Regions from separate parts of the Promicromonospora sp. NPDC090134 genome, predicted to be linked through region 3. Evidence: predicted binding sites of a transcription regulator. Region 3 holds the regulator's gene; each other region holds the start of a gene.

Region 1 (3,215 bases), on a different contig from region 3:
CATGGCGCGCTCGTCGTCGAACAGGAAGTCCGCCAGCGACTTGGCGAGCTCGGTCTTGCCCACGCCCGTGGGGCCGAGGAACAGGAACGAGCCCGTGGGCCGGTCGGGGTCGGAGACGCCGGCCCGCGTGCGCCGCACGGCGTCGGACACCGCGGCCACCGCGGCCCGCTGCCCGATGAGGCGCTCGCCGAGCACGTCCTCCATGTGCAGGAGCTTCTCGGACTCGCCCTGGAGCAGCCGCCCGGCGGGGATGCCGGTCCAGGCGGCGACCACCTCGGCGATCTCGTCGGCGCCCACCTTGTCGGCGATCATCGGCGGCTCGGCGGTCTCCGGGCCGAGGCCTTCGGGCTCGTCCTCCGCGCCGGCCTCGGCCTCCTCGGCGGCCGCGAGCTCCTTCTCGACGACGGGGATCTCGCCGTACCGGATGCGCGCCGCACCCTCCAGGTCGCCCTCGCGGAGCTTGCGCTCGGCGTCCGTGCGCAGCTCGTCGAGGTGGGCGCGCAGGTCACCGACGCGGTTGTGCCCGGCCTTCTCGGACTCCCAGCGCGCGGTGAGCGCGGCCAGCGCCTCCCGGCGGTCGGCCAGGTCGGCGCGGAGCCGTTCGAGCCGGTCCTTGGACGCGGCGTCGGCCGACTCGGACAGCACGACCTCCTCCATCTCGAGGCGCGTGACGGCGCGCTGCAGCTCGTCGATCTCGATCGGCGACGAGTCGAGCTCCATGCGCAGGCGGGACGCGGCCTCGTCGACCAGGTCGATCGCCTTGTCGGGGAGCTGGCGGCCGGAGATGTACCGGTCGGAGAGCGACGCGGCGGCCACGAGCGCCGAGTCGGCGATCGTCACCTTGTGGTGTGCCTCGTAGCGCTCCTTAAGCCCGCGCAGGATCGCCACGGTGTCCTCGACCGACGGCTCGCCCACGAACACCTGCTGGAACCGGCGCTCCAGCGCGGGGTCCTTCTCGATGTGCTCGCGGTACTCGTCGAGCGTGGTGGCGCCGACCATGCGGAGCTCGCCGCGCGCCAGCATGGGCTTGAGCATGTTGCCCGCGTCCATCGCGCCGTCGCCGCCCGCACCCGCGCCGACGACCGTGTGCAGCTCGTCGATGAAGGTGACCACCTCGCCGTCCGACGCCGTGATCTCCTCCAGGACCGCCTTGAGCCGCTCCTCGAACTCGCCGCGGTACTTGGCGCCGGCCACCATCGAGGCCAGGTCGAGGGCGATCAGCCGCTTGCCCTTGAGGGACTCGGGCACGTCGCCCGCCACCACGCGCTGGGCCAGCCCCTCGACGACGGCGGTCTTGCCGACGCCGGGCTCGCCGATGAGCACGGGGTTGTTCTTGGTGCGGCGGCTCAGCACCTGGATCACGCGGCGGATCTCCGAGTCGCGGCCGATCACCGGGTCCAGCTTGCCGTCGCGCGCCTGCTGCGTGAGGTCGGTGCCGTACTGCTCCAGCGCCTTGTACGTGCCCTCCGGGTTGGGGCTCGTGACACGGCCGGAACCGCGGACGGCGGGCAGGGCCGCGCGCAGTGCGTCGGCGGTCGCCCCGGCGCCAGACAGGATCTGCGCCGCGGACGACTGCCCGGCGGCGAGCGCGATGAGCAGGTGCTCGGTGGAGACGTACTCGTCGCCCAGCCCCTGGGCCTCCTTGCCCGCCAGGTCGAGCACCGTCGCCAGGGCGCGGCTCGCGCCCGGCTGGGCCGTGCTGCTGCCGCTGGCCTGGGGCAGCGCGACGAGGGCCGCGCGCACCTGCTGGCCGATGGCCTGCGCGTTCGCGCCGACCGCGTCGAGCAGGCCGACGGCCACGCCGCGCTCCTGCGTGAGCAGCGAGGCGAGCAGGTGGACCGGCTCGAGCTGCGGGTTGCCGGCGGCCGACGCCGACTGGATGGCGTCGCCGATCGCCTGCTGCGACATGGTCGTGAACTTGGTGTCCATGAGGCCTCCCGGGGGCTGGTGAAAATGGGCTCAGTTCTACCTCGAGGAAACCGTCCCAAAGTTGAGTCTATTCCGCTCAACTTGATAATCACTGTAGCGCGCCTCACCCACGCTCGTACGGTGGCCGCATGAGCACCCAGGTCATCGTTCTCAACGGCGGATCCAGCTCGGGAAAGTCGGCGATCGCCCGCGACCTCCAGGCCGTGCTGCCCGAGTCCTGGCTCTCGCTCAGCATCGACACCCTGGTCGACGCGATGCCCGCCCGCCTCACGGCCGGCGGCGACGGGATCGAGTTCGCCGACGACGGCGGCGTCGCCGTCGGGCAGGACTTCATGGCGCTCCAGGACGCCTGGATCACCGGGCTGGTCGCCATGGCGCGCGCGGGCGCGCACCTCGTGGTCGACGACGTGTTCCTCGGCGGTGCCGGTTCACAGCGCCGCTGGCTCGACGCACTGGGCGACGTGCCGACGCTCTGGGTGGGTGTGTGGTGCGACCCGGTGGTCGCCGCACGGCGCGAGGCCGCCCGCGGCGACCGGGTCGCGGGCATGGCCGCGCAGCAGGCCGACGTCGTCCACCGGGGCGTCCGGTACGACCTGGAGATCGACACCACGAGCGCCGGATCGCTGGACTGCGCGCGGACCATCGCCGCACACCTGAGATCATCACGGGGTGACCGAGCAGACTGACGACTCCCTGACCCCACCCCGCGCCGTCCTCGTGGGGATCGTCGGCGGGTCCTTCTCGGGGCTGTTCGGTCTGGGCGGCGGCATCGTGATGGTGCCTCTCCTGACCTCGCTCGGCGGCCTCACGCAGCGCCGGGCCAGCGCCTATTCGCTCGCGGCGATCCTGCCGGCGGCGATCGTCGGCTCCATCCCGTACCTGACCCACCAGGCGGTCGACCTGATCTCGGCCGCGCTGCTCGTGGTGGGTTCCGTGGCCGGCGCCGCGTACGGGGCCCGGCTGCTCGCACGTGTGCCCGAGACCCTCCTGCGCTGGCTGTTCGTCGGGGTGCTCGTGGCGGGCATCGTGCGCTCCCTGCTCGACGCGTTCGCCGACCCGCCGCAGGTCGATACCGCGCAGGGCATCCCCAGCCTGCTCGACGGCGCCGGCATGGTGGGGCTCGGCCTCGTGATGGGCATCGCGTCGGGCCTGCTCGGCATCGGCGGCGGCCAGATCGCCGTGCCGGGGCTGTCCGCGCTGTTCGACTTCGCCCCCGCGCTCGCCAAGGGCACGTCGCTGGTCGCGATGATCCCCACGGCCGTCTCGGGCACCTGGGTCAACGCCCG
Region 2 (3,215 bases), on a different contig from region 3:
CAGCGGGACCGGCGCGCGGCGCGCCTGCGGCTCGCCGGCACGGGCGAGGACCGGTGACGGACGCGCCCACGGCGGGCGTCGACATCGGCGGCACCAAGATCCGCGCCGCCCTGGTGACGCCCGACGGCGAGGTGCTCGCCTCGGCGACCGCGCCCACGCCGTCGGGCGGCCAGGCCATGCTCGACGTCGCGGCGGAGCTGGTCGCGCGGGCGTCCGCGACGGCGGGGCGGAGCGCAGTCGGCGTCGGGGTCGGGGCGGCGGGCGTCGTCGACCCGGTGACGGGCGAGGTGCTGGCAGCCAGCGACTCCTTCGTGGACTGGGTGGGCACGAACCTGCGCTCGGGGCTCGCGGCCCGGACAGGGCTGCCGGTGACCGTCGCGAACGACGTGGACTCGTTCCTCGTGGGCGAGGCGACCTGGGGCGCCGTCCGCGGCGTCCGGTCGGCGGCGGGCATCGCGCTCGGGACCGGTGTCGGGGGAGCGATCTGGCTGGACGGCGCGCTGTACCGCGGCGCGGGTGCCGCCGGGGAGATCGGGCACATGCCCGGGTTCGGCGACGCGCGGTGCACCTGCGGCCAGCGCGGGCACCTGGAGACGCTCGCGTCCGGGCGCTCGGTGGAGCGGCGGTACGCGGAGCTGGTCGGGGCGGGCTCGGCCGCGGCGGACGGCGTCGGCGCCGCGGAGATCGAGGCCCGCGCACGAGCCGGGGACGAGGCGGCGCTCCGGGTGCTCGCCGACGCCGGCCACGCGGTCGGGTCGGCGGTCCTGGTGCTGGCGGCGCTGCTCGACGTCGGGCACGTGGTGGTGGGCGGCGGGCTGACCCACGCCTGGGACCTGCTGGAACCCGCGATCCGGGCCCGGCTGGACGACGAGCCGCCGGTCTCCGGGCACACGGTCGAGGTGCGCCGGGCCGTCCAGGGCGGCGACGCGACGGTGATCGGAGCGGCAGCCCTGGCCCGCCCCTAGCGGGCGGCGCAGACGAGATCGGTCCGTTGCTTCTAGATCGGTCGGTCGATGGACCGATCTCACGACAAGGGACCGAACTCGATGAGTTCGGTCCCTTGCCTGCTGCCAACTTTGCCTGTCTGAGGGGATCAGGCGGCGGTGGTGACCTCGATGCGCTGCGGCGTGGTGCCGGCGAAGACGCCCGGCACGGTGACCGTCAGCACGCCCGCGTCGTAGGACGCGCGGACGACGTCGCCGTCCACGGCCTTGGGCAGCGTGACGACGCGGCGGAAGGATCCGAAGCGGACCTCCGAGATGCGGCGGCCCTCGGACTCCTCCGAGCGCTGGTCCTTGCGCTCGCCGCGGACGACGAGCTTGCGGCCCTCGACCTCGACGGTGATGTCGTCGGCCGGGTTCACGCCCGGCAGGTCGAGGCGGGCGACGAGGTCCTCGCCCTCACGGTAGACGTCAGCCGCGGGCACGACGCCCTCGGTGACGCCGAGCTGCTGGCTCCACGGCTCGCGGAGCCAGGTGCTGGCGAACGGGGAACGGGTAAGAACTGTGGTCATGATGTCCTCCTCCGGACGGGTCTGATGACGGGTACAACCTGAGTCGACCCGACTCAATTTCCGGGTTCGCCGACGGCGGACGGAGGGCTCCGAGGCTGACTGTGCTGGTGCTCGGAGGCGCGTTCACATTGCCCTGGCGCGGATCCCGATCCGGAGGCCGAGGTCGCCGAGCTCGTCGAGCAGGGCGACCGTGCCCCAGACCTGGTTCCGTGTGCGGTCTGTGAGCGGCCGGATGACGCCGGCGTCGTGCAGCCGGCTGATCGCGGCGTACACCGTGGATGTCCCGGCACGGGTCATGTCCTCGGCGTCTTCCGACGAGAAGACCGGGTGAGCGGGTAGAGCGCCCAGCAGGTCGGCGGCGGCGCTTCCTCGACGAGGTCGGCCCGCCGCGTCGGCCCAGGTCCCGGGCATGGTGGAGATCCGGTCCGCGGTGATCCGCGACTCCTGCGCCGCGATCGCGGCGGCGGCGGTGAATCCCTGCACGACCGGGCCGGCATCGCCGTCGCGATACGCATCCAGGGTGTCGAAGTAGTCGTCGCGTCGCGCGACCAGAGCGGACGCCAGCGGGACGACCACGCGCGACGTGACGCCGCGCCGACGAAGGACGGTGTTCACGAGCGCACGCCCGATGCGTCCGTTGCCGTCCGTGTACGGATGGATGGACTCGAACTGCGCGTGGACGAAGGCCGCCTGGACCAGCGCGCTGAGGTCGTCCCGGTTCGCGAACCGGATGAGGTCGTCCATGTACTCGTCGACCGTCTCCGCGGGTGGGGGTACGAAGAGCGCCCCACGCGGCGAGTAGTCAGAACCACCGATCCAGTTCTGCATGTCACGGAAGCGGCCGGCGTAGTCCTTCTCGTACGGGTCGTCCGCCATGAGTGCGGCGTGCGCCCGGTGGATGTTGGCGAGCGTCAGGTCGGTCCCACCGGCCACCGAGGCGATCAGGTGGTCGAGTGCGTTGGTCGAGGCCACCATGGAAGTCGCCGATGCGTTGGCCCGGCTGCCGTGCAGGGCACGCGCGAAGTCGTCGATCGACGCCACGACGTGTTCGATCTTGGACGATGCGACGGACTCGTTGCGTAGGAGCAGAGCCGAAAGAGCATCGAGGTGCTCGCCGTGTGTCTGGTCGAGGCTCGAGATCTCGCGCAACGCGGCCTCGATCTGGCTCGAGGCGGAGGCACTGGTGGTCGGAGCAAGGCCTGAGATGTGTGGGGGCAGGCGCACCGTCACCTCGCTCAGCCGGCGATCGTCGACCGTGCCACCGCGCACCGTCTGCTCCCACGGGACTACGGCCGAGCGGTGTGGTTCGAGGGTGATCGGCTCGGCCATCAGGACTCCATAAGTCGGACTCGGATCGGAGTTAGTCTGACTTATGCAGAGTAACCCAGACTAACTCCGTCCGAGTCTGACTTACGGCGGCGGTCGCTGCCACCGCTCGCGACATGCGAGTCAGTGGCGGGTGATCGTCAGGCTTGCGTCGTCCTCGCCGACGACGACCTCCGCCGTGCCGCCGACCGGGATCGTGAGCAGTGGGCTGGTGTGGCCGAGATCGACGCCCGCCAGCACCGGCTTGCCGGCCAGTGCGGGCTGGCGCGCGACGATCTCGTCGAGCGCCGCCCGCGTCATGCCCGTGGCGGCCTGGAACCGGCCGATCACCAGACCGGTCACGCCTCCGGCGTCGGGCAGCTGGAGCAGGGAGGTG
Region 3 (3,215 bases):
GTCACACCCGAAGGTGCGTCATGATTGATCCCCGTGAGGGTCCCATCAGCATGAGCGAGGCACAGCAGGAGGCGCGGGTGCGTGTGCACGACCTGCGCGAGCGGTGGCGCGCTACGAGTCTGGCGTCGGTATGGATCCGGCCGAACGACTGGGAGCACCCCGCCGCAGAAGCGCTAGCGGAGGCACTGGCCGAGGGCCGTGGCGTGATCGCGCCGGCCGAACGGCTCGGTGCGGCGCGCGCCGGCGTGGGTGCCGGGATCACCGAGGCCCTGGACGACGTCGCCTGCCTCTATGCCGCCTTCGGGCGCCCCACGGATGTCGGCGCGCTGCGTGCCGCGGCGATCGGCTGGGTCGGGGAGCGCGAGCGCGTGCCCTACCAGATCGCCACGCACGACCCCTCGACCGGCCTGCCCACGGGTGAGTACCTGGGCGAGCGGCTGCGCGAGACCTACGGCGTCGCCCAGCGCACCGGCTCGACCGCGGGCGAGTCCCACTGTCTGCTGGTGCTCGACGTGGGCCTGGAGAACCTCGACACCTGGCAGCGGCTGGCGCGCTCCGCCGCGATCGGCCGCACCCTGCACCAGGTGTTCGGCGAGGGCCACCCGATGGCGGCCGTCGGCGACGGCACGTTCGTGGTGCTGTGCGAGCGCGGCCCGACGACGGCGGAGCTCGGCCAGTCGCTGCGCCGCGTCGTGGAGCGCAACGCCGAGGTGCTCGGCCTGACGACAGAGGTGCGCCGCCCGACCCGGGTGTGGGTCGAGCGGCTTCCCGGGACGCACGGCGACGCGCTGCTCCTCCTGGACCACCTGGCTCGCTGAGCCTCGGAGGTTCAGCCCTGCTCGAAGGTGAGGCAGTCGGCGTGCCCCGGGTCCTCGGGGCCCGGTCCCACGCGGATCGACTGCGCGTTGCACTCCAGGTGGTCGTTGTGGGTGCACTCCTCGCGCTGGCACGCGCCGACGTGAGCGATCACCTTCTCCAGCCCACCCTTGGTGGTCAGCGGGATGAACGTGGCGCAGGAGGCGTCGCCCGCGTGCCCCGCGATGGTGACGGCGCCGGCGTGGCAGCCGTGGTCGTGGTTGTAGCCGCAGCCGTCGATCGAGCACTCGACGACCTCGGGCATTTCCATCAGCGTGCTCATGGCATCTCTCCTCGCTCGGTGCGTCGCCCCCGCGGAATACACCGATCGTATTCCGAAATGGCAGATCGTGTAGAGCAAGGAATGCCTTACCTACATTTCAGCGGGCATTCCCGATTAACGAAAGAATGGCATTGCTGAAATCAGCCGCCCACCGCGGACGTGGTCACTCCTCGCGCCGCGGAGCCGGCCGCCAGAGCACCACTGCACCCCCGCCGGCGGCGCGGTGCTCCAGGTCCACGCGCACCGCCGCGCTGCGGACGCGCTGACCTCGCTGAACCACCACGACGTCGCCCGCCGCCGGACCCGCGGCGAACACACGCCCCTCCTCCTGGACCCGCATCAGCAGGTCACCGAGGCGCTCCTCCAGCACGGAGACGTGCGCCTCCAGGTCGAGGATGCGCTTGATCCCGGCGAGGTTGATGCCCTCGCCCTGGGCGAGCTGCTGCACCTGCAGCAGGCGCGCCACGTCGCGGCGCGAGTACCGGCGGCCGCGGCCGCGCGTGCGCCGGGGCACCACCAGGCCGAGGCGGTCGTACTGCCGCAGCGTCTGCGGGTGCATGCCCGCGAGCTCGGCGGCCTTGGACACGGTGAGCACGGGTGTGTCGTCGTCGACCATGCGCACCTCCGAAGTCTCTTTTGCACGGTTCGTGCGGGCAGGTTAGCCGAACCCGGTGCGGCAGGGCAGCCGCCCCACCGCACCGGCCGTCATTCCGCCGCGCGCGCGGTCAACCCGGCGCGCACGTCCTCGCCGTCGCTCTCGGCGGCAAACGCCTCGAGCGCCTGCCTGGCCTTCTTGCTGAGCTTCTGCGGCACGGCCACCTGCACGGTGAAGAGCAGGTCGCCGGTTGCCTTCGCCGTCCGCACGCCGCGCCCCTTGACGCGCAGCGCCCGGCCCGACGGCGTGCCCGCGGGCACCTTGAGCCGCACGGTGGCGCCGTCCAGGGTGGGCACCTCCAGCGTCGTGCCGAGCGCAGCCTCCGCGAACGTGACGGGCACGGTCATGCGCAGGTCCACGCCGTCCAGCGTCCAGACCGGGTGCGGCGTGACGTGCACCGTGACGACGAGGTCGCCCGCCGGACCGCCGGCCACCCCGGGCCGGCCCTTGCCCCGCAGCCGGATCTTCTTGCCGTCGTTGATCCCCGCGGGGATCCGGGCCGTGATGGTGCGGCCGTTGACCTCGAGCTCCGCCGTCGTGCCCTCCACGGCCGCCCGGAACGGCAGCGTGACCTGGGCGACGACGTCCGCGCCCGGCGTCGGCGAAGCGTACCCGGTGGTCCCCGCGCCGTAGGCCGTCCGGCCTCCGCCGAACATGGAGCCGAGGATGTCCTCGAAGCCACCGTTCCCGCCCTGCGAGTAGCGCACGCGCGGCGCGCCCCGGCCGCCGGTGCCCTGGGCGCCGCCGAACATGGCGCCCATGATGTCCTCGAACCCGCCGGCCCCGGCACCGCCGGCACCCGCCGAGAAGCGGGCACCGCCCGCCATGGCGCGCACGGCGTCGTACTGGCGGCGCTGCTCCGCGTCGGAGAGCACTGCGTACGCCTCGCCGATCTCCTTGAACTTGGACTCCGCCGCCGCGTTCCCCTGGTTCTGGTCGGGGTGGTACTGGCGCGCGAGCTTGCGGTAGGCCTTCTTGATGGCCGCGTCGTCGGCGTCCTTGGACACGCCCAGCACGGCGTAGAAGTCCTTCTCCATCCAGTCCTGACCGGTCATGGCACCTCCTTCCGCACTGTGGCCCCGGAAGCCGGGCCCGCCCCGTCAGGGTCGGGCCCGGCCACCGGGAACCGGGACTACTCCGGTCCGACGACGCCCACGCGCGCCGCCCGGACCACCTTGTCGCCGATCTTGTACCCGGGCTCCACCACGAGGTTCACCGTGGCGGCCGTCGCGTCCGCGTCGGTCGAGTGCATGAGCGCCTCGTGCAGGGTGGGGTCGAACTCCTCGCCCACCTTGCCGAACCGCTCGACGCCGAACTTCTGCAGGCTCTGGTCGAGCTTCTCCGCGATCGCCGCCATGGGACCGCTCAGCTCGCCGTGCTGCTTCGCGCGCTCGACGTCGTCGAGCACGGGCAGCAGCGCCG

What was found. The regulator HspR, encoded in region 3, represses chaperone genes until heat shock. The targets are predictions, from matches to a motif close to AAGTTGAGTCNNNNNGACTCAACTT.
Region 1: the regulator HspR is predicted to act here: its motif matches at 1,988-2,012, upstream of clpB (ATP-dependent chaperone ClpB).
Region 2: the regulator HspR is predicted to act here: its motif matches at 1,549-1,573, upstream of ACIPN7_RS25725 (Hsp20/alpha crystallin family protein).

Annotation. Positions count from the first base shown of each region.
Region 1 covers NZ_JBIVCZ010000001.1:542,227-545,441, reverse strand. Annotated here, with positions in the region: gene clpB (ATP-dependent chaperone ClpB) at 1-1,929, opposite strand, end outside; gene cpt (chloramphenicol phosphotransferase CPT) at 2,058-2,615, shown strand; gene ACIPN7_RS02375 (sulfite exporter TauE/SafE family protein) at 2,599-3,215, shown strand, end outside.
Region 2 covers NZ_JBIVCZ010000012.1:19,676-22,890, forward strand. Annotated here, with positions in the region: gene ACIPN7_RS25715 (dipeptide ABC transporter ATP-binding protein) at 1-57, shown strand, start outside; gene ACIPN7_RS25720 (ROK family protein) at 54-965, shown strand; gene ACIPN7_RS25725 (Hsp20/alpha crystallin family protein) at 1,094-1,513, opposite strand; gene ACIPN7_RS25730 (Fic family protein) at 1,637-2,842, opposite strand; gene ACIPN7_RS25735 (S66 peptidase family protein) at 2,963-3,215, opposite strand, start outside.
Region 3 covers NZ_JBIVCZ010000014.1:78,398-81,612, forward strand. Annotated here, with positions in the region: gene ACIPN7_RS27630 (hypothetical protein) at 51-818, shown strand; gene ACIPN7_RS27635 (DUF1540 domain-containing protein) at 830-1,138, opposite strand; gene ACIPN7_RS27640 (heat shock protein transcriptional repressor HspR) at 1,302-1,754, opposite strand; gene ACIPN7_RS27645 (DnaJ C-terminal domain-containing protein) at 1,844-2,848, opposite strand; gene grpE (nucleotide exchange factor GrpE) at 2,926-3,215, opposite strand, start outside.